2 linked regions of the Microbaculum marinisediminis genome follow. The protein of the gene in region 1 interacts with the protein of each later gene in a pairwise test. Links are inferred from orthologs where the notes say so. Each region holds a gene or a part of one and is shown in the gene's direction. Other genes may lie near its edges. The genes, in order: ligA and leuS.

Region 1 (11,397 bases):
ACGCGCCACGTCGGCCGTCTTCGATCGACGACGATCAGTATGAAATCCCTGCATTTCTGCGCCGTCAGGCCAACTGAGCGGGCCAGTTGAGCGGGATTGCATAGAGGCTAGGGGTGCCCGGCGGCGCAAGCTGCCGGGCACCTTTCGTTACAAAGCGAGCTATTCGCGTAACACACGGTAAAAAAGCGTGATTTGGCCCGCCGGGGGCGCGCCGGTACAAATGTCGCGGACAACGGGGGTTCAGCCAGCAGGACATCGCAATGCACGGCCCGTCGCCGAACGAGGATCTTCGTTCAGCCGGTGCCAGCGACACAAGCGATCCTGCCACGTTGGACGTAATGCCTGAATGACAGCAGTCGCGGGGGCGGCACATTCGGGCCAGTAAAGCGCGGGACTATGAAAGCTCAGTCGCAGACAACAATAAAAGAACGCGTATCGCTTAGTGGAGTCGGTGTGCACAGCGGAGCCGCCTCCACGGTAACCTTTCACCCCGCAGGCCCCGATACCGGAATCATCTTCCTCAAGAATTCCAGCGAAGGCACCGCCGATATCGAGGTGCCGGCGTCGCACCGTAACGTCGTCGCCACGTCGCTGAGCACGGTGCTCGGCAGCGAGTCGGCCGGTTCCATCGGCACCGTCGAGCATCTGCTGGCTTCGCTGAGCGGCCTGGGCATCGACAACGTGATCGTCGAGATCGACGGCGACGAAGTGCCGATCATGGACGGCAGCGCGGAAGCCTTCTGCGAAGCGATCCAGCAGGCCGGCCTGCGCAAGCAGTCGGCGCAGCGCCGCTACATCAAGGTTCTCAAGCCGGTGACGGTGCGGATGGGCGATGCCATCGCCGAGTTCCTGCCGAGCGACCGCCGCCGCGTCGAGGTCGAGATCGACTTCGCCGACACCGTGATCGGCCGTCAGGCCTATGTCTACGACGCCGATTCGGGCGACTTCGCCCGCGATCTGGCCCGCGCCCGCACCTTCGGCTTCATGTCGAGCGTCGAGCAGCTCTGGGCCAACGGCTATGCGCTGGGCGCCTCGCTGGAGAACACCGTGGTGATCGGCGACGATCAGGTGGTCAATCCGGAAGGCCTGCGCTTCGCCGACGAGTTCGTGCGCCACAAGGTGCTGGACGCCATCGGCGACCTGACGCTGGCCGGCGCGCCGATCCTCGGCCACTACCGCAGCTATCGCGGCGGCCACAAGCTGAACGCCGCCATGGTCGAGGCCCTGCTGTCCGACGACAGCGCCTGGGAATGGTCTACCGCCACCGTGCGCCGCGATGCCGGCCAGGCACAGGTGGGCGCCATGGTCCCCGCCGCCGCGTTCGGCCCGGACGTCTCCTGACGGCCCGATTTCCTGCCGGTTTACAGCACCATCGGAACTCGCCGATTTTTCCTAATCGGCGGGTAACGACGTTGCGCGAACATCGCATTCCCGCGCTTGCGGGGCCGGTGTCCCGCCCGCATAGTCCGCCGCCTGAGGTGAGACATGCTGTTTGTGTTCCGTATCGTGCTTGTGGCTGCGTTCGTCGCCAGCCTGACCGCCGTGCTCGAGGCACGGGCGCAGGACACGCGCCCGTGCGCCGCCGCCTGCACCGCGAATCACGGCCCGGCCCAGCCGGCGCGCTGAGGCCCGTTCGGGCTGTACACGTATACGGCCTGCCGCGACGGAATCGGACACGGCCATGCGGCGATAGCGCCGCGCCGGCGGCACCGCCACAAATTCGCTCAATTCGGAGGTCAGCCAAACTGGCCTGGGAAACGGCGTTGGGATAAAGTCCGCCGCCGAGTGCGTCGGGTGTCCGATGCGCATTGCGATGATCGAGCCTATGACGAGTAAGCGTTTGCCTGACATGACATTCCGCGCGACGCGCGCCACCGGGACTACGACGACGGGTTCGAGGGCGCTGCGGTTCGCTGCGCTGCTTTGCCTCGGACTGTCGCTGACGGCCTGCCAGAGCCTGTTCGGCAAGGACGATGACGAGTTCGCCGTCATCGAGGAGGAGCCGGCGGAGGCCCTCTACAACGAGGGGCTGGTGCTCTCCAATTCCGGGTCCTTCAAGGCGGCCGCGGAAAAGTTCTCGGAGGTCGAGCGGATCCATCCCTATTCGGAGTGGGCCCGCAAGTCGCTGATCATGTCGGCCTACACGAACTACGAAGCGCAGCGCTATACCGACGCCATCACCTCGGCGAAGCGGTACGTCACCCTCTATCCGGGCAGCGATGACGCGGCGTACGCCCAGTATCTGGTCGCCGAATCCTACTACAACCAGATCGTCGACGTCGGCCGCGACCAGGCGCGCTCGGAGAAGGCCGCCGTAGCCTATCGCGAGCTGATCGAGAAGTATCCCGAATCCGAATACGCGGTGGAGGCGCGCGGCAAGCTCGAGGTCGCGCGCGACCAACTGGCCGGCAAGGAGATGGACGTCGGCCGCTACTATCTGTCCAAGCGCCAGTACCTGGCCTCGATCAACCGTTTCAAGACGGTCGTATCCGACTACCAGACCACGCGGCACGTCGAAGAGGCGCTGCACCGGCTGACCGAATCCTACTACGCGCTCGGGCTGATCTCCGAGGCGCAGACGGCGGCGGCCATCCTCGGCCACAACTACCCGGACAGCCCCTGGTACAAGGATTCCTACGCCCTCCTGTCGAAGGGGGGCTACGAGCCGCAGGAGAACGAGGGGTCGTGGCTGAGCGAGGTGTTCCGCAAGGCCTCCGGTACGCTGTGAGCGGGCGATGCTCGTCGCCCTCTCGATCCGCGACATCGTCATCATCGACAAGCTCGACATCACGTTCGATTCGGGGTTGAGCGCGCTCACCGGCGAGACCGGTGCCGGAAAATCGATCCTTCTGGATTCCCTGTCCCTGGCGCTCGGCGGGCGCGGCGACGCCGCGCTGGTGCGTCGCGGCGCCGAACGGGGGCAGGTGACGGCGGTATTCGACGCGGGCCCCCGCCATCCCGCCCGCGCGCTCCTCGCCGAGTACGGCTTCGAGGCGGACGGCGACATCATATTGCGCCGCCAGCAGGCCGCCGACGGGCGCACCCGCGCCTTCATCAACGACCAGCCGGCGGGCGTTCAGCTTTTGAAATCGGTCGGCGCGAGCCTCGTCGAGATCCACGGCCAGCACGACGACCGAGCCCTGATCGACCCGTCGGTCCACCGGCAACTGCTCGACAGCTTCGGCGACCTGGACGCCGACGTGGCGGCCACGGCGAAGGCGCACGGCGCCTGGCGGGCGGCGGAGGCGGCGCTCAAGCAGGCCCGAGACGCGCTGGAGAAGGCCACGTCGGAGCGCGACTATCTCGCCCACGCGCTGGAAGAACTCGACATGCTGGCGCCGGAGGCTGGCGAGGAGGCGCATCTGGCCGAGCGCCGGCAGGTGATGATGCAGGCCGAGAAGCTCGCCGACGAACTGACCGAGGCAAGCGACGCGGTCGCCGGCCACGCGTCGCCGGTGCCGCTGATGTCGGCGGCGCTGCGGCGGCTCGAACGGCGCGCCGGCGACCTGCCGGACCTGCTCGATCCGGTGGTCGCGGCGCTGACGGCGGCGATCGAGTCGATCGAGGAGGCGCGGTCGTCGGTCGAGCGGGCGCAGCACGAGATCGCCTTCGATCCGCGCGAGCTGGAGACCACCGAGGAGCGGCTGTTCGCGCTCCGGGCGGCGGCCCGCAAGCACCAGTGCGGCGTCGACGACCTGCCCGGCCTGCGCGAGGGGATGCGCGCCGCGCTGTCCGACATGGAAACCGGCGAGGAGCGCCTCGGCGCACTCGAAGTGGCGGCGAGAGCGGCCGCGGACGCCTACGACATGGCGGCGGCGAAGCTGACGGAGAAGCGGCGCAAGGCGGCGAAGGCGCTCGACAGGGCGGTGGTGGCCGAGCTGGCGCCGCTGAAGCTGGAGCGGGCCGCCTTCGAAACCCGCATCGAGACCGACGGCGACGGCGGCGGCCCGGACGGGCGCGACCGCGTCGAATTCTGGGTGCAGACCAATCCGGGCACCCATCCGGGGCCGCTTCTGAAGGTGGCCTCCGGCGGCGAACTGTCCCGCTTCCTGCTCGCGCTGAAGGTCGCGCTCGCCGACAAGGGCAGCGCGCCGACGCTGGTGTTCGACGAAATCGATACCGCCGTCGGCGGGGCCGTGTCGGATGCGATCGGGGTGCGGCTGCAGCGGCTCGCCGACCGGGTGCAGGTGCTGACCGTCACCCACGCGCCGCAGGTCGCCGCCCGCGCGCACCGGCATTTGCTGATCCGCAAGGAATCGCCGAAACGGGGCGCCGACGTCGTCACCCGGGTCGACCCGCTCGATCCGTCGCACCGGCGCGAGGAGATCGCGCGGATGCTGGCCGGTGCGACGGTCACCGAGGAGGCACGGGCGGCCGCGGGCCGTCTTCTGGCGGGAACGGAGTGAGGATGGCAGGGCTGGAGAAGACGCCGGTTTCGGACCTGACGGCCGAGGACGCGGCCGCGGAACTCGAGCGCCTGGCCAAGGAAATCGGCGAGCACGACCGGCGCTACTATCAGGAAGACCAGCCGTCGATCTCGGATGCCGCCTATGACGCGCTGCGCCAGCGCAATGCCGCCATCGAGGCCGCGTTCCCCTCGCTCGTCCGCCCCGACAGTCCCTCGCTGCGGGTCGGCGCCGCGCCGTCGGAGAAATTCGCCAAGGTCCGGCACACGGTGCCGATGCTGTCGCTCGACAACGCCTTCGACGAGGAGGATGTGGCCGGGTTCGTCGATCGCATCCGCCGGTTCCTCAAGCTCGATGGCGACACGGCGATCGCCTTCACCGCGGAGCCGAAGATCGACGGCCTGTCGGCGTCGCTGCGCTACGAGAACGGCGTCTTCGTGCAGGCCGCTACGCGCGGCGACGGCGAGGAGGGCGAGGACGTCACCGCCAACGTCGCCACCATTCCCGACATCCCCAGGCGGCTGAAAGGCGACGGCTTCGGCGACGTCTTCGAGGTGCGCGGCGAGGTCTATATGAGTCATGCCGACTTCGAGGCGCTGAACGCGCGCCAGGAGGCGGACGGCAAGCCGGTGTTCGCCAATCCGCGCAACGCGGCGGCCGGGTCGCTGCGCCAGCTCGACCCGCGCGTCACCGCCTCGCGGCCGCTGAAGTTCTTCGCCTATGCCTGGGGCGAGGTCGGCGCGCTGCCGTCCGACAGCCAGTGGGGCGTCTACCAATCGTTCCGCGACTGGGGCCTGCCGACCAACCCGCTGATGCGCCAGGTGAACTCGGTCGCCGAGATCATGGCGTTCTATCACGAAATCGAGGAGACCCGGGCGCGGCTCGGCTACGATATCGACGGCGTGGTCTACAAGGTCGACCGGCTCGACTGGCAGCGCCGGCTCGGCTTCGTCTCGCGCAGCCCGCGCTGGGCGATCGCGCACAAGTTTCCCGCCGAGAAGGCGATGACGGTGCTCGAGGATATCGAGATCCAGGTCGGCCGCACCGGCGCGCTGACCCCCGTCGCCAAGCTGACGCCGGTCACGGTCGGCGGCGTGGTGGTGCGCAACGCCACCCTGCACAACGAGGACGAGATCGCCCGCAAGGACGTGCGCATCGGCGACACGGTGATCCTGCAGCGGGCCGGCGACGTGATTCCGCAGATCCTCGGCGTCGTCTTCGAGAAGCGGCCCAAGGATGCCGAGCCCTACGCGTTCCCGCACACCTGCCCGGTCTGCGGCAGCCACGCGGTGCGCGAGGTCAACCCGCGCACCGGCAAGGAGGACGTGATCCGGCGTTGCACCGGCTCGCTGGTCTGTCCAGCCCAGGCGGTCGAGAAGCTGATCCATTTCGTCTCGCGCAACGCATTCGACATCGAGGGGCTGGGGGCCAAGCAGGTCTCCGCGTTCTTCGAGGACGGGCTGATTACGAAGCCCGCCGACATCTTCACGCTGCAGGCGCGCGACGCGCAGTCGCTGAAGCGCTTGAAGGATCGCGAGGGCTGGGGCTCGACGTCGGTGCGCAACCTGTTCGCGGCGATCGACGCGCGCCGCGACATTGACCTGCACCGGTTCATCTATGCGCTCGGCATCCGCCATGTCGGCGAGACCACGGCCAAGCTGCTCGCCCGCCACTACGGAACCTTCGAGGCGTTCCGCACGGCGATGAAGGCGGCGGGCGAGGGGGCGGACAGCGAGGCCTACCAGTATCTCCTGTCGATCGAAGGGATCGGCGACACGGTGGCCGAGGCGCTGGTCGAATTCTTCGCCGAGCCGCGCAACGAAGAGCAGATCGACGCGCTGCTGGCCGAGGTGACGCCCAGGGAGGCGCAGGCGCCGCAGGCGACCGAGTCTCCCGTGGCCGGCAAGACCGTGGTGTTCACCGGCTCGCTGGAGCGGCTCACCCGCGACGAGGCCAAGGCGATGGCCGAGCGCTACGGGGCCAAGGTGGCAAGCTCGGTCTCGGCGAAGACCGATCTCGTCGTCGCCGGGCCGGGTGCCGGGTCCAAACTCAAGAAGGCCGCCGAGCTGGGCGTTGAGGTCATAGACGAGAACGCCTGGTTCGATCTGGTTGAAAGCGGATAGTTTCGGTTTTCCCTCAAGGCTTCATTCACTGGATCGGCAGGATCGGCTGTTCGCGCATCCGGACCCGTGCCACAGTGATGACTGTCTCGGTTCTGTCGCGTCCTGGGGGTGTCATGCGCAGGTTCGTTCCAATAGTCGCTCAAGTCTTCCTGTGCATCGCGATCCTTGCGGCCGCGCCGTCCGCGTTCGCGCAACAGGAGCCGGACGCCGTCGTCGGCGAGATCTACACCAGCTATGAAGATAACGGTCTTGGCGTTTCGCCCACCGACCCGGCCTTGCGCGACCGGTTCTCCGCGCGGCTGCAGGCGCTGCTTGCCGAGGAGGACGACCGCATCGACCGCGACGGCATCGGCAACCTCGATTTCGACGTCTTCGTCGACGCGCAGGATTTCGATATCACCGGCATCGAGATCGGCACGCCCGAGATATCCGGTGATAAGGCCGAGGTCGCGGTGGGCCTGCTGAATTTCGGCCAACCGCGCAAGTTCCGCTACCTGCTCGTTATGGAGGATGGCGCCTGGCGGATCGACGATATCGTCGCGGTCAGCGACGACATGCCCTGGACCCTGTCGGTGCTGCTGGCGGGGAACTGAGGTCCGGCGCCCGTTCCACGCCCCCCACCAGCCCCAGGAGGGGGCGCAATCTCGTTCAAGACGCACAGGCGCGGGGCTGCTAGTCTCCGGGCCATGGACGTGAAAGACCAGATGACGGCGCTGTCCGAGCGCGGTCTCGACGCGGGCGACAGCGCACGCTACTGGCGTGCGCCCCGCTACGGCGGCCTGGAATGCCTGGCCGCCCGGTTCTTTTCCCACCGCTACGCCCCGCACACGCACGACACCTATGTCGTCGGCGCGATCGTCGCGGGCTGCGAGACCTTCGTGCTGCGCGGCGAGCGCCGCTACGGCCGCCCCGGCGACCTGTGCTTCGTTCATCCCGGCGATGTGCACGACGGAGAGCCATACGGAGACGGCTATGCCTACCGGATGTCCTATCCGAGCGTCGACCTTCTCCGCGAGATCGCCTGCGAGCTGACTGGCCGCGAGACCTGCGCGACGCCGTTCTTCCCTGAGCCGGTCGTCAACGACCCCGACGGGACGGCGCGCTTCGTGGCCGCCCACAAGGGGCTGGGCGGCAGCGATCTGCTCTACAGCGACGAGCGCTTCGTCTCGGTAATGGCGATGATCCTGTCGCGCCACGCCCGCCTGGGCGATCCCGCCCCGGTGGGCACGGAGCGCGGGCCCGTGCGCCGGGCGCAGGACTATCTCGACGCCCATTATGCCGAGTCGATCGACCTGCCGACGCTGGCCGGCGTCGCCGGTGTCAGCCGCTTCCACCTGATCCGCGCGTTCCGCAAGGAAACCGGCCTGACGCCCTATGCCTGGCTCGCCGACCGGCGCATCAAGGCGGCGCGTGGTCTGCTCGCCGGCGGCCGGACGCCTGGCGCGGTCGCGCTCGACTGCGGTTTCGCGGACCAGAGCCATCTGACCCGGGCCTTCAAGGCGCGCGTCGGCGTCACGCCGGCCCGGTTCCGCGCCGCCGCCCTGGATATCGCGGGCCAGGATGCGGCCTGAGACCGGGCCAGAGACCCGTCCTGAGACCGGGCCTGAGACCGGGCCTGAGACCTTGGCGGAAATGCGCGACGGCGCGATCGACGTCCTGCCGGCCGCCGTTGCCGTCGTTCCCTTCGCGCTCCTGCTCGGCGCGCTGGCGGCGCAGAAGGGCATCAGCGTGCCTGAGATGGTGCTGATGAGCGCGACGGTGTTCGCCGGCAGCGCCCAGTTCGTCGCCGTCGACATCTGGCGCGAGCCGGTGCCGTGGCTGCTGCTCACCGTTACCGCGCTGATGATCAATCTGCGGCATCTGCTGATGGGGGCCTCGCTCGCCGGCAAGATCGGGCACTTCGGCACCGGCACGAGCCTGATCGCGCTGTTCACAATGGTCGACGAGACCTGGGCGCTGGCAGAGCGCCGGGCCGCCCGCACGAAACTGTCCGCGACCTATTTCCTGACCATGGGCCTGATCCTCTACGTCAACTGGATCGGCTGGACCGGGCTCGGCGCGGCGCTCGGCGGCCTTATCGGCGATCCGTCGCGATACGGCGCCGATTTCGCGTTTCCGGCAATCTTCCTGACCCTGCTGGTCGGCCTCTGGCAGGGGCCGCGCACCGGCGTCGCCATCGCCGCCAGCGCGATTGTCGCCGCGCTCGTGTACCTGAGCTTCGAAGGCCCCTGGTTCATCGCCGCTGGCGGTATTGCCGGGGCGCTCGCCGGCGCGGTCATCGGGCCCGCCGACGAAGCGGTGACGGAGACGGTCGAATGACGCTGGACGCGCTTCAGATCGATCCGCTGGCGCTTGCCGCGATCGCGGGCATGGCGCTCGTCACCTACGCGAGCCGGATCGGCGGCTGGCTGGTGATCCGCCGGCTGGTCGTGTCCGGCCGGGCACGGGCGGCGCTCGAAGCGGTGCCCGGCGCGGTGCTGGCCGCGGTGATCACGCCCGCCGTGCTGGCCACCGGGCCGGCGGAGACGGCCGCCGCGGCGATCACGGTGGTCGCTGCGCTGCGGCTGCCGCAGCTCGCGGCGATCGTCATCGGCGTCGTCTCCGTGGTGATCCTCCGGGCCGTGCTGTACTGACTCTGCCGCTGGATGCCCTTGGGCGAGCGTCCGTTCGCACCCTCCCGACACCGTGTCTTGCTTCCGGAGCCGAAGGGCTTTCGAGACATTGCCATTTCGCAATGCACGCCCGGCCTGGCGCGCGATAGTGGTGATGAGGCGACCAAGCACTTTTGTCGCAATTGTATATATTCAATATTTGGAATATGTTTATTCGAGAGCATAATCGTGGGGCAGTCGGCCGGGGCGTCCGGTGACGCTGGGAGGGCGGCCGCCAAAGGCAGGAAACAGGCAGATGGCAAACGTAGTCGTTCTCGGTGCCGGCCTCAGCGGCGTGCTGATGGCCTACGAGCTGGTTCCCCAGATGCGGCAGGAAGACAAGGTCATCCTGATCGGGCAGGGGCCGACCTATCACTTCGTACCCTCCAACCCCTGGGTGGCGGTGGGGTGGCGCAAGCAGTCGGACATCGAGATCAACCTGCCCGACATCATGCAGCGCAAGAAGATCGAGTATGTCGGGGCGGGCGCGAAACGGGTGCATCCGAAGGAAAACCGGATCGAGCTCGAGGACGGCAACTCGGTCGCCTACGACTATCTCGTCATCGCCACCGGCCCGGACCTGGCTTTCGACGAGATCGAGGGGCTGGGACCGGAGGGCAACACCCAGTCGATCTGCCACGTCGATCACGCCTCCAGGGCCTATGACGCGTTCCAGGCCTTCGTGGAGACCCCGGCACCGATTGTCGTCGGCGCGGTGCAGGGCGCGTCCTGCTTCGGCCCGGCCTACGAGTTCGCCTTCATCCTCGACACCGAGCTGCGCCGCCGCAAGATCCGCGACAAGGTGCCGATGACCTTCGTCACCTCCGAGCCCTATATCGGCCATCTCGGCCTTGACGGCGTCGGCGATACAAAGGGCCTGCTCGAAAGCGAGATGCGCGAGCACCACATCAAGTGGATCACCAACGCCAAGGTGAAGACGGTCGAGGACGGCAAGATGATCGTCGAGGAGGTCAACGAGGACGGCTCGCCGAAGACCACGCACGAGCTGCCGTTCGGCTACGCGATGATGCTGCCGGCCTTCCGCGGCGTGCCGGCGGTGAAGGACATCGAGGGCCTCACCAATCCGCGCGGCTTCATCCTTGTCGACGAGCACCAGCGCAATCCGGCCTATCCCAACATCTTCAGCGTCGGCGTCTGCGTGGCGATCCCGCCGACGGGGCCGACGCCGGTGCCCTGCGGCGTGCCGAAGACCGGCTTCATGATCGAATCCATGGTGACGGCGACGGCGCACAACATCGGCGCGCTGCTGAAGGGCCAGGCGCCGGAGACGCAGGCGACGTGGAACGCGGTGTGCCTGGCCGACTTCGGCGATTCCGGCGTCGCCTTCGTCGCCCAGCCGCAGATCCCGCCGCGCAACGTCAACTGGGCGTCGAAGGGCAAGTGGGTCCACTTCGCCAAGATCGCGTTCGAGAAGTTCTTCCTGCACAAGATCCGGCGCGGCACCGCCGAGCCGTTCTACGAGAAGTTCATGCTCGAGCGCCTGAACATCACCAAGCTCAAGGAGGTCAAGTGAGCGCCAGCCTTCATGTGGTCTGCCCCGGCTGCGGGGCGACCAATCGCCTGCCCGAGGACAAGCCGGCAAAGGCGGCGCGCTGCGGTTCGTGCAAGGCGCCGCTGTTCGCCGCGAAGCCGCTCAACGTCGACGGCGCCGCCTTCCAGCGCCACATCGCGTCGAACGATATCGCGGTGCTGGTCGACGTGTGGGCGCCGTGGTGCGGCCCGTGCCGGTCGATGGCGCCGAACTTCGAGGCGGCGGCGGCCGAGCTGGAGCCCGACGTGCGGCTGTTGAAGCTCAACGCCGACGAGGAAGGCGAGATCGCCCGCCAGCTCGGCGTCAGCGGCATTCCCGCGCTGATCCTGTTCCACGGCGGCCGGCCGGTCGCCCGCACCGCCGGCGCCATGCCGGCCAGGTCCATCGTCGACTGGACCCGGCAGAACCTGGGCTGAACGGCGCTCAGCGCCCGCGACCCGGCCGTATTCCGGGCATGATCACCGGGGCAACGGGCCCTGACGGAGGGGCTCAGAGCGGTGCCGTCGCGGCCTCCAGCCATGCCGTGTCGTCGCCGTCGAGCTGCGGCCCGATCTCGGCCCGGACGCGGGCGTGGTAGGCGTTCAGCCACGCCTTTTCCGCCTCGCTCAGCAACGCCACGTCGACCAGCCGCCGGTCGATCGGGGCGAGCGTCAGCGTCTCGAAGG
Region 2 (11,696 bases), on another replicon or contig:
CTCGAACGCACACCGCGCTCGGTGCGGCTCTCGGCGCCAGGCGCGATCTTCCTCGAACGGGCCCGCGACCTCGTTGCGGCGCATGACCGCGTGCTCGGCGCGTTCGGGGCGTCGCGGCAGCGGCTTGCGATCGGCATCAGCGACCATGTCGCGGGGCCGGAGCTGCCGACCCTGATTTCCCGCATGAATGCCCGCGATACCGGCGTGCTGATCGAAATCAGGATCGGGTCCACCGGCGAGCTTCTGCAGGCCTTCGATCGGCGGGAGTTGAACGCGGCCATCGTCCGCTTTCACGACGACCGCGACGACGGAAAGGTCGTCGCCGAGGAGAAATTCGGCTGGTTCGCGGCCTCCGACTGGCGCCACCGGCACGGCGAGCCGATCCCGGTGGCGACGATGCCGGAGCCGTGCGGCGTCCGCAGCCTGGCCTCCCGGCGTCTCGATGACGCCGGTATCGACTGGACCGAGATCTTCATCGGTGGCGGCGTCGCGGCGGTGTCCGCCGCCGTCACGGCGAAACTCGGCGTCGCGGCGCTGGCCCCCCGGATGCTGCCGTTCGGTGTCGTCGACGTCGGGCCGGCGCTTGGCCTTCCCGACCTGCCGCGCCTGCCGATCGTTCTGCATTCGCGCGTCCGCGACGGCCGGTCGGCGGCGATCCTCGGCGAGCTTTCGGCGGCGTTCCGAAGCGCCGCGCGGGACTAAATGATCACGGGCCGGTCACCGCCGCGCGGCGTAGTCCGAATTTGAGGGCACGGCGGCAGCGATCTGATTCCGAGGAGTCTTTTACGCCGGCTCGTCCGGCTCCGGCCCGTCCAGCGCCAGGATCCGCTCGCGGGTGTGGCCGAGCTCGGTGGTCAGCTGCGCCAGCCGCTCCGACAGCGACATGCGCATCCGCGCGGCCATGTCGGGATACTCCTCCAGCACCCGCCGCAGCAGGCGCCGCGACACCGCCATCAGGTCGGTCGGCTCCACCGTGACGGCGGTGACCGGCCGGGTCGTGGAGCACAGCAGCGCCAGCTCGCCGATCAGCGCGCCGGGCCCGACGATCGCCTCCTCGCGCCGCCCGCCCGCGCGCTCGCTCGACAGCGCCACCGCGCCGGAGACGACCACATAGCCGCCGTCGGCCTCCGCGCCCTCGCGAAACAGCGTCGTTCCCTCGGGCAGACGCAGCGGTTCGGCGGAAAACGCGATCAGGCGAAGCTGTTCGGACGAAAAATCCGCGAAAATCGGGATGGATTGCAGGAAATCGACGTCCTGATCGAGAGTCACGCCTGTGCGCTCCCGACAGCCCCCCGGGGCACCAGCTTGTAGCCGCCGGCCTCGGTGACGAGCAGCTCGGCATTGGAGGGATCGCGCTCGATCTTCTGCCGCAGCCGATAGATATGCGTTTCCAGCGTGTGGGTGGTGACGCCGGAATTGTAGCCCCACACCTCGTGCAGCAGCACGTCGCGGGTCACGACCTTTTCCCCGGCCCGGTACAGGAACTTGAGGATCGAGGTCTCCTTCTCGGTCAGGCGGACCTTGGAGCCCGTCTCGTCGACCATAATCTTCAGGGCCGGCTTGAAGGTATAGGGCCCGATCGAGAACACGGCGTCCTCGCTCTGCTCGTGCTGGCGCAGCTGCGCGCGGATGCGCGCCAGCAGCACCGCGAAGCGGAACGGCTTGGCGACATAGTCGTTGGCGCCGGATTCGAGCCCCAGGATCGTGTCGGAATCCGACGCCTGGCCGGTCAGCATGATGATCGGCGCCTTGAAGCCGTGCTTGCGCAGGATCTTGCAGGCCTCGCGCCCGTCCATGTCGGGCAGGCCGACATCGAGGATCATCAGGTCGACCCGGTCGGCCTTGGCCATGGCCATGCCGTCCTTGGCGCACTGCGCCGTGGCGGTCGAGAATTCGTCGTGCAGCGCCAGCTGCTCGACCAGCGCCTCGCGCAGATCCGCGTCGTCGTCGACGATCAGGATATGCTTCGCCGTGCTCATCAATGCGTTCTCCGAAATGTCGCACCGGCCCCGTCACCGGTGTAGAACACGTTGGTTACGGACCGCAAGGCGGCTCAACTCCGGGGCGGGAGAGGGATAGTGGTGGCAAGGCGATACCTGAGACGGCTGCGGGTCCACAAGACCGGCCCCGATCGGCACGCCGGCCTGCTCTCCACCGATGGCCTCGCGATCCCCTGCGCGCTCGGCCGCGGCGGCATCACGACCACCAAGCGCGAGGGCGACGGCGCCAGTCCGCGCGGCGAATTTCCCTTGAGAAAGCTTTATTTCCGCCCCGATCGGGGTCCGGTTCCGCCAACCGGGCTCGATATCGAGACGATTACCCCGGATCTCGGCTGGTGCGACGACCCGCAGAGCGGGTTCTACAACAGGCCCGTGCTCCTGCCGTTCGCCGCCCGGCACGAACGCATGTGGCGCGACGATCACCTCTATGATCTCGTCATTGTGATCGGCCACAACGACGCCCCGCCGCGAAAAGGCTTCGGCAGCGCGATTTTCATGCATCTGGCGAAACCGGGCTTCCGGCCCACCGAGGGCTGCGTCGCGCTCCGGCGCGCCGACATGATTCGCCTGCTGCCGCGACTCGGGCCGGAAACGGTGATCGCGATCGGCTAGCGGCGGTTGCCGCAGTGGCAACGCCCCAGCGCTCGCCTTCCAACCGAGCCCGCCCTTACGTCATTGCCGGGCGTGACCCGGCAATCTCGGGCATGGACACGCGTTGCCTGAAACAGGCCCGGACGTGACGGATGGGTAGGACGGATATCCAGGCTCGTTTCCGGCGGTACCGCCATGGGCCCTGGATCAAGTCCAGGGCACGCCGCTGCGATGTGGAGCACGACCGTGCCACTTGAACAAACCCGCGCCCCGGACGTGGTCCGGGGTCCAGGAAACCGCGCAACGGGCACGGACATGCGTCGCCTTCCGCAAAAGCGCGGTGCAAAGACGCCCATGCCAGCAATCGTTTCTGCGATGCGGAGCACGGCCGTACCACACGAACAAACCCGTGCCCTGGACTTGATCCAGGGCCCATGATGCCGCGCATCAGGCACGGACGCTACATGTCAGATCGCGACGCTCACGCCGGCTTCGGCCGCGTTCCGAAGATCGCGCTACCCACCCGCACATGCGTCGCCTTTCGCGAAAGCGCGCTGCAAAGACGCCCGGCACCAGTAATCGTTTCTGCGATGCGGAGCACGGCCGTGCCACTTGAACAAACCGGTGCCCTGGACTTGATCCAGGGCCCACGATGCCGCGCATCAGGCACGGACGCGGGTAATCAGCCCCCAGGCGCGCTCACGCCGGCTTCGGCCGCGTTCCGAAGATCGCGCTGCCCACCCGCACATGCGTCGCCCCGTGCGCCACCGCGATCTCGTAGTCGGCGCTCATGCCCATCGAAACCGTCTTCAGGCCGATTTCCCCGGCAAGCTTGGCGAGCAGCGCGAAATGCGGCGCCGGCGGTTCGTCGAAGGGCGGGATCGCCATCAGCCCCTCGATCGCAAGCCCGTGCTCCTCGCGGCAGCGCCGGACGAACGCGGCCGCGTCCTCCGGCAGGACGCCGGCCTTCTGCGGCTCCGCCCCGGTGTTGACCTGGACGAAGAGCCGCAAGGTCCTGCCCTGCGCGTCCATTTCCGTCTTCAGCGCGCGGGCCAGCTTGTCGCGGTCGACGGTCTCGATCACGTCGAACAGCGCGACGGCCTCCTTCACCTTGTTGGTCTGCAGCGGGCCGATCAGGTGCAGCTCGATATCCGGATGCGCGGCCTTCAGCGCCGGCCACTTGGCCTGGGATTCCTGCACGCGGTTCTCGCCGAAGGTGCGCTGACCGGCCGCGATGACCGGTTCGATGGCATCGGCCTCGAAGGTCTTGGAGACGGCGACGAGCGTCACCGACCCGTCCGGACGCCCGGCCTCGGCCTCCGCCGCACGGATATTGGAGAGAACTTCGGTGAGGCGATCGGTGGCTGTCATGGTTTGAGGTCGATTCGATTGTGCGCGCCACACGATGCGTTCCCGGTGCCTGCTTGTGCAACCCCCAATCAGCCTCTCCTTCGTCATCCCGGAAGCTGCAGAGAATCTATCCGGGATCAGGGCGCCCTTGTCGGCCGGGATGACAACCGTGGGGCGTGCGCAGAAAGCTACATAAAGGTCTACCGGTCTAAGGACGACAGGTGGTGGTGCCATCCGGCATCAATCTATGAAGATGTCACGCGTCAGTGCTTGAAGCAGTTTTCGCGGTGCCATTTGAGGAACGCGGGATGGGGCCGGTCGGAAGGTCGGGAAGGGGAAAGTGCACGACCGCTCTTGTTAATAAATGTCCGAATGGACTCCTGATCATTGACCTGCCGAGAAATGAGGATCTCGAGGTCATCGGATAGACTTATTAAACCGCGATCGAACATCCAATGTGCCGTTCCGGAAAGAGCAATGCCATTACTAACGGTATCCGGCCCGTTGGCCTCTACTGGCCGGATATGAGCTGCGGCAACTTCGGCCCGCCCGCCACCATTGATGAATTTCAACCCTGCGATCGCGCACCGTTCGTCATAGGCGCGCAGAACAATTCGCCTGAATATTCGGTCCCGAACGATCCTCGATGAAAGAAACGTCGTACGGTTCCGTTCGATTTCATACTCGAAGGGCGCCTGCGCTTCTTCGAAGCCAGGAACATTGAGTTCTTCTTCGATACCTCTAGGGAGAACGGGAGAATCGTCGTTTAAGCCAATCGTGACGATTCTGGCGAAATCGTCTGGCGAGAGGTCGCGTACGGCCGATTGCGCGCGCCCCGAAACACGCCCCTCGTTGTTAAGGAGTCCACGTTCGACAACACCCTCAACATCGGAAAACGGTACTGGATTAGGAAACTCCAGGTAACTCCCGGGCTCGATTACGGCTATAAACATTCCATCGACGCCGGGGTCAGGTATTACTTGGAGCACCCTCGCGATAGCGAAGTATCCACGCGTGTCGGGAACTTTGCGGGGCTCATAGTAGACGATCCAATCGCCGACACAGGAATTGACGCGACTAAGATACTGCTTTGGGAACTGATATCGCTCCGCTGGGCTATCGTCGTAGATTGAATCGAACCGGTGAATGAAGACGCCGAAAGCCATGAAATCCCTTTGTCGAATACGCGAGGCAGGAGCACGGGCAAATGTGGGATACAAAACTACAACAACCGTAGCAGACGCCAAGCGGATGCCCGATACCGCTTCGTTTCCAGTCCCCAGTTGACCCCGCCCCCGGTTTCAGTCCATCTACCCGTCGACCCCTGAAATCCGGCTCACGTGATGGCGAACGAACGCTACAATCCCCGCGAATCCGAAGCACGCTGGCAGAAAGTCTGGGACGACGAGAAGGTCTTCACGACCGACAACGACGACCCGCGGCCGAAGTACTACGTGCTCGAGATGTTCCCGTATCCGTCGGGCAAGATCCATATCGGCCACGGCCGCAACTATGTGATGGGCGACGTGGTCGCGCGCTACAAGCGCGCCAAGGGCTTCAACGTCCTGCATCCCATGGGCTGGGACGCCTTCGGCCTGCCCGCCGAGAACGCCGCGATCGAGAAGAAGGTCCATCCCAAGGAATGGACCTACGAGAACATCGAGACGATGAAGGCGCAGCTCAAGCTGCTCGGCCTGTCGATCGACTGGAACCGCGAACTGGCGACCTGCGATCCGGAATATTATTCCAAGCAGCAGCTGCTGTTCGTCGAGTTCCTGAAGGCGGGCCTGGTCGAGCGCCACACCTCGCTGGTCAACTGGGATCCGGTCGACCAGACCGTGCTCGCCAACGAGCAGGTTATCGACGGGCGCGGCTGGCGCTCCGGCGCGCCGGTCGAGAAGCGCGAGCTGGCGCAGTGGTTCTTCAAGATCACCGACTACGCCCAGGAGCTGCTCGACGCCATCGACACGCTCGACAACTGGCCCGACAAGGTGCGCCTGATGCAGCGCAACTGGATCGGCCGGTCCGAGGGCCTGCGCTTTTCCTTCGACATGGTCGACGGCGACGGCAAGGCCGTCGACGAGCCGCTCGTCGTCTACACCACCCGCCACGACACCATCTTCGGGGCGAGCTTCTGCGCCGTCTCGCCGGATCATCCGCTGGCCAAGCGGCTTGCCGAAACCAATCCGGAGCTGGAGGCCTTCCGGCGCGAATGCGCCGCGCTCGGCACCAGCGAGGAGGCCATCGAGCGGGCCGAGAAGAAGGGCTTTGCCACGGGGCTCTATGCGGTTCATCCGTTCCGGCCCGACGTGAGGCTACCGGTCTACGTCGCCAACTTCGTGCTGATGGGCTACGGCGAAGGCGCCGTCTTCGGCTGCCCGGCGCACGACCAGCGCGACCTCGACTTCGCCCGCAAGTACGACCTGCCGGTCATTCCCGTCGTTGCCCCGGCCGATGCCGATCCGGCGACCTTCGAGGTTGGCGACGAGGCCTTCGTCGAGAAGGACGGCGAGGCGGTGGTGCTGATCAACTCCGAATTCCTGAACGGCATGAGCGTGCCGCAGGCGAAGGAGGAGATCGCCGACCGCATGGAAGCCGCCGGCACCGGCGCGCGGAAGGTGAATTTCCGCCTGCGCGACTGGGGCATCTCGCGGCAGCGCTACTGGGGCTGCCCGATACCGGTAATCCATTGCGATTCCTGCGGAATCGTCCCCGTGCCGGAGGCCGACCTGCCGGTCCTGCTGCCCGACGACGCGACCTTCGACAAGCCGGGCAATCCGCTCGACCACCATCCGACCTGGAAGCATGTCGACTGCCCGTCCTGCGGCAAGGCGGCGCGGCGCGAAACCGACACGATGGACACGTTCGTCGATTCCTCGTGGTACTTCGCCCGCTTCTGCTCGCCGCGCGACACCGATGTCGTCGACCGCAAAGCCGTCGACGACTGGCTGCCCGTCAACCAGTATATCGGCGGCATCGAGCACGCCGTCCTGCATCTGCTCTATTCGCGCTTCTTCCTGCGCGCCATGAAGAAGACCGGCCACACCACCCTGGAAGAGCCGTTCCGGGGCCTGTTCACGCAGGGCATGATCACCCACGAGACCTATCGCGGCACGCAGGGGCAGTGGATGTTCCCCGAAGAGGTGGAGCACCGCGAGGACGGCTCCGTCGTCGCCCGCGCCGATGGGTCTGCGGTCACGGTCGGCGCGCCGGAGAAGATGTCGAAGTCGCGCAAGAACGTCGTCTCGCCGGAGGCAATCGTCGAGACCTACGGCGTCGACGCGGCGCGCTGGTTCATGCTCTCCGACACTCCGCCGGAGCGCGACAGCGAATGGACCGAATCCGGCGTCGAGGGCGCCTGGCGCTTCGTCCAGCGGCTGTGGCGGCTGGTCGGCCAGGTCGCGGAACTCGCCCCGCCGGTCGGGACCGCCCTGCCGCAGGCGTTCGGGTCCGAGGCCGAGGCGCTGCGCCGGGTGACGCACAAGGCGCTCGCGGCGGTGTCCAAGGATATCGAGGAGCTGCGCTTCAACCGCGCCATCGCCCATGTCTACGAGGTCGTCAACGCGGTGACGGCCGTGCTCGGCTCGGCCTCCAACGGCGCGACCGCGGCCGATCTCGGCTGGGCCCTGCGCGAGGCCGCCGAGGTCATCGTGCGGATTTCCGCGCCGATGGTACCGCATCTGGCCGAGGAATCCTGGCGCGTGCTGGGCCACGACAGCCTGCTGGCGCTGGCCGACTGGCCGCAGGTCGATCCGGCGCTTCTGGTCGAGGATACGGTGACGCTGCCGGTCCAGGTGAACGGCAAGCGCCGGGATGAGCTTGTCATTTCGCGCGATGCGGATCAGTCTGCGATCGAGGCCGCCGCGCTGGCGCTGACCGGCGTCCAGCGCGCCATCGGCGACAAGCCGGTGCGCAAGATCATCGTCGTGCCCCAGAGGATCGTGAATGTGGTCGCCTGATTTCGCATTGCCGCGCAAAGCCGCCCTCGCGCTCGGCCTCCTCGCCGCGACGCTTGTCGGCGGCTGCCAGGTGAAGCCCCTGTACGGCCCGGCGGCGACCGGCACCGGCGGCATGACCACCACGGCGCTCGCCGATGTCGACGTGGCGCCGGTCGAGGGCCGCGTCGGCCAGCAGGTCCGCAACGATCTGTTGTTCTACATGAACGGCGGCGCTGAATCCGGCGGCAGCTACATCGTCGATCTCAACGTCCAGGCGCGCTACACCAACGTGCTGACGCGCTCTATTTCCGGCCTTCCTGGCGGCCGCAACCTGCGGCTCCAGGTGCGCTATACGCTCAAGAAGGTGGGCGAGGAAGGCACGCTGACCACCGGAACGGTCACGCGGATCGCCTCGTTGGACTATTTCAACCAGCGTTTTGCCAATGATCGCGCCATGATCGACGCGGAGAACCGGGCCGCCAAGGAAGCCGCCGCCGACATCCACCTGCGCCTCGCCTCCTTCTTCGCCACGGGCAAGAGCTACAAGGTGGTCGATACGGAAGAGCCCGACGACGACGCGCTGACGACCACGGGCGACACCATCTTCGACGATCAGGAACAGACCTACGGCGCGCCGCAGCTATGACCGCGCTGAAGGGCGACGCCGTCGGCCGTTTCCTCAAACGACCCGACAAGCCGGTCGCCCTCGTCTACGGCCCCGACACGGGTCTGGTCGGCGAGCGGGCCCGGGCGATCATCGACGGCTTCCTGGGGCCGGACGCCGACCCCATGGCCCGCGCCGTGATCGAAGGCGACGGCCTGCCCGGCGCGCCGGAACGCCTGGCCGAGGAAGCCCATTCGGTGCCGATGTTCGGTGGCCGCCGGGCGATCCGCGTGCCGGCCGGATCGAAGAACATCCTGCCCGCCGTGCAGCCGCTCCTGTCCGATCCGCCGCGCGAGGCCATCGTCGTCATCGAAGGCGGCGACCTGAAGCCGTCCTCGCCGCTGCGCAAGGCGATCGAGAAGTCCGACCAGGCCGTCGCCATCCCCTGCTATGTCGACGACGCCCGCGCAGTCGAGACCCTGATTACCGAAGAAATGACAGCCGCCGGGCTGCAGGTCAGCCCCGACGCGCGGGCCGCGCTCCTGCGCCTTCTCGGCGGCGACCGCCTCGCCTCGCGCGGCGAATTGCGCAAGCTCGCCACCTATTGCCACGGCGGTGAGCGCGTCGAGATCGAGGATGTCGGCGCCGTCGTCGGCGACGCCTCTGCGCTAGAGCTCGACGTTCTGATCGATTCCACCGCGCTCGGCGACGCCGGCCAGGCCGATCTCGTGCTGCGCCGCTGCCTTGCCGCCGGCACCGCGCCGGGCAGCATCGTCTCCGCGCTGTCGCGCCATTTCATGCAATTGTCGGAGGCAAGGCTGAAGATCGATCGCGGCGCCACCGCCGACGCCGCCATGCGCGAGCTGCGGCCGCCGGTGTTCTTCAAGCGCCAGAACGGGTTCCGCCGGCAGCTCGGGCTGTGGTCGCCGGAGGCGCTGGGCCGTGCCCTGGAGCTGATCGCGGCGACGGAAGCAAGCGTCCGTCTCGAGCCCGACCTCGCCGACGCGATGACCAGCCGGGCGCTGATCACGCTTGCGGGCGCTGCGCGCGGCCCGCGGCAGGGGCGATAGCCCCCGAATCCTGAACTTTAGGCGGGCGCTAGCCCCTGATTCCTAGATTTTAGGGGGCGATAGGCCCCCTAATCCCAAATCCTACTTGTCGACGAGGCGCTCGATGACGCCGTCGAGCTGTTCCAGCGTCTTGTAGCGGATCCGGAGCTCGCCGGCGCCAGACGACTTGTGCCTCAGGTCGACGGCCAGGCCGAGCGCGTCGGACAGACGCTTCTCGATCGCCCGGGTGTCGGCGTCCTTGTCGGGCGCCCCGGCGGACTCGTGCGCGGTCTTCTCCGGCCGCTTCATCAGCGCCTCGGCCTCGCGCACATTGAGGCCGCTTTCGATGATCTCCCGCGCCAGGTTCTCGGGATCGTCATGGGTGACGAGCGTGCGGGCATGGCCGGCACTCAGGCTTCCGTCGGCGATCATGTCCTGGACAGGATTGGGAAGTTTCAACAATCTCAACGTGTTAGCGACGTGACTTCGACTCTTTCCTATGACGTCGCCAAGCTCCGCCTGGGTGTAGGCGAACTCGTCGATGAGGCGCTGGTAGCCCTCGGCCTCCTCGAGCGGATTGAGATCGGCGCGCTGGACGTTCTCGATGATCGCGATCTCGAGCGCCTCGCGGTCGCCGACCTTGTGCACGACGACCGGCACCTCGTGCAGGCCGGCGCGCTGGGCCGCGCGCCAGCGCCGTTCGCCGGCGATGATCTCGAACCGGTCGGCATCTTCCGGCGTGGCGCGCACCAGAATCGGCTGAACGATGCCCTTTTCGCGGATCGACGCGGCGAGATCGGCCAGGTCCTCGTCGCCGAAGCGCTTGCGCGGGTTGCGCGGATTGGGGCGCAAGAACTCGATCGGGACCCGCCGCTGGCCGCGGGCGCGGTCCAGGGCGGATTTCTCGGTATCGACATCGCCGATCAGCGCGGCGAGGCCGCGCCCGAGCCGCGAGGGCGCGCCTTGGCCGCCGTCTTCCTTTTTCGCCATCGTCGTCGCTGTCGTCGCTGCGGGTTTCGCCATGGTCATTGTTGCGGATCCGAATCGAGTCACGGTTGGGTCGAGATCAAGCAGCCCGTAGGCGGCGTTCACGCTGGATTATTTCGGATGCGAGTCGAATATACGCCTGGCTTCCGGCGCAGTGCATATCATAGAGCAGCACCGGCTTTCCGAACGACGGCGCCTCGGACACCCGCACATTCCGCGGGATCACCGTGTCGTAGACGTTCTTGCCCATGTGCCGCCGCACGTCGTCGACCACCTGTCCCGACAGGTTGTTGCGGCGGTCGAACATAGTCAGCACGATGCCGTGGATCGACAGGGACGGGTTCAGGGCCGTCTTGACGTGCTCGACCGTCTGCAGGAGTTGGCTCAGGCCCTCCAGCGCGAAGAACTCGCATTGCAGCGGCACGAGCACCGAGTTGGCCGCGCTCAGCGCATTGATGGTCAGGAGGTTCAGCGACGGCGGACAATCGATCAACACGTAATCGATGCCGAAATCGTCGTCGTCGTGGGGCGCCCTCGCCCCGAACGGTTGCCGGATCGCGTTGCGCAGCCGGAAGGAGCGGTCGTGCGCGCCCATCACTTCCTGCTCGAAGCCCAGCAGATCCAGCGTCGATGGCACCACCGACAGCCGCGGCACCGCGGTATCCATGATCGCGTCGACCAGGCTTCTCTCGCCGGACAGCACATCGTAGACGGAGCGGTCTCGCATGTTGCGGTCGATGCCGAGGCCCGTCGAGGCGTTGCCCTGCGGATCGAGATCGACGACGAGAACGCGCTCGCCGATGGCGGCAAGCGCGGTCCCCAGATTGATGGTCGTGGTCGTCTTGCCGACCCCGCCCTTCTGGTTGGCGATGGTGATGACGCGCGGTGTCATGCGGCAGGCCTCCGGAAACGATCTACAGGTCTTTAGGCGCTTTTGCGGACACAGTCATCAACGATGACCAGGGCGCTGCCCGCTTGCGTCCGGCTCGGTACGAGTCTGTAGCTGAATGTCCAACATGTTGAGGCCTGGGTCAATTCACGCTCTACATCTTGACCCTTGTGGAAAACCGCGATCGCGCCGCGCGCGATCATCGGAGCGGCCATTTTCAACAGCTTTTCCAAGGGCGCCAGCGCCCTTGCAGTCACCACGTCGACCGGCTCGTCCCACGCCTCGACG

The links.
Region 2: the proteins of ligA (region 1) and leuS interact in binary tests that used the Escherichia coli proteins (3 or more experiments, as listed by UniProt). The link is inferred for Microbaculum marinisediminis from one-to-one orthologs.

Annotation. Positions count from the first base shown.
Region 1 is NZ_JALIDZ010000005.1:107,990-119,386, forward strand. Bases 4,056-6,968 are described here. They hold ligA (NAD-dependent DNA ligase LigA), read left to right. Parts: upstream 4,056-4,408; coding sequence 4,409-6,529; downstream 6,530-6,968. Other genes in these bases: recN (DNA repair protein RecN), read left to right, coding at 4,056-4,406; MUB46_RS12060 (YbjP/YqhG family protein), read left to right, coding at 6,643-6,968. Also shown: cell division protein FtsZ, read left to right, coding at 1-77; lpxC (UDP-3-O-acyl-N-acetylglucosamine deacetylase), read left to right, coding at 397-1,341; MUB46_RS12040 (hypothetical protein), read left to right, coding at 1,486-1,626; MUB46_RS12045 (outer membrane protein assembly factor BamD), read left to right, coding at 1,850-2,728; more of recN, read left to right, coding at 2,736-4,055; more of MUB46_RS12060, read left to right, coding at 6,969-7,122; MUB46_RS12065 (AraC family transcriptional regulator), read left to right, coding at 7,234-8,100; MUB46_RS12070 (AzlC family ABC transporter permease), read left to right, coding at 8,162-8,848; MUB46_RS12075 (AzlD family protein), read left to right, coding at 8,845-9,162; MUB46_RS12080 (NAD(P)/FAD-dependent oxidoreductase), read left to right, coding at 9,437-10,714; thioredoxin TrxC, read left to right, coding at 10,711-11,148; MUB46_RS12090 (aminopeptidase P family protein), read right to left, coding at 11,222-11,397. UniProt on the Escherichia coli protein: DNA ligase that catalyzes the formation of phosphodiester linkages between 5'-phosphoryl and 3'-hydroxyl groups in double-stranded DNA using NAD as a coenzyme and as the energy source for the reaction.
Region 2 is NZ_JALIDZ010000004.1:266,770-278,465, reverse strand. Bases 4,889-8,100 are described here. They hold leuS (leucine--tRNA ligase), read left to right. Parts: upstream 4,889-5,284; coding sequence 5,285-7,900; downstream 7,901-8,100. Other genes in these bases: MUB46_RS10175 (LPS assembly lipoprotein LptE), read left to right, coding at 7,887-8,100; MUB46_RS10185 (HNH endonuclease), read right to left, coding at 4,889-5,107. Also shown: MUB46_RS10210 (LysR family transcriptional regulator), read left to right, coding at 1-702; MUB46_RS10205 (cyclic nucleotide-binding domain-containing protein), read right to left, coding at 784-1,269; MUB46_RS10200 (response regulator transcription factor), read right to left, coding at 1,266-1,979; MUB46_RS10195 (L,D-transpeptidase family protein), read left to right, coding at 2,082-2,612; MUB46_RS10190 (YggS family pyridoxal phosphate-dependent enzyme), read right to left, coding at 3,291-3,962; more of MUB46_RS10185, read right to left, coding at 4,205-4,888; more of MUB46_RS10175, read left to right, coding at 8,101-8,525; holA (DNA polymerase III subunit delta), read left to right, coding at 8,522-9,553; MUB46_RS10165 (ParB/RepB/Spo0J family partition protein), read right to left, coding at 9,635-10,522; MUB46_RS10160 (ParA family protein), read right to left, coding at 10,599-11,411; 16S rRNA (guanine(527)-N(7))-methyltransferase RsmG, read right to left, coding at 11,444-11,696.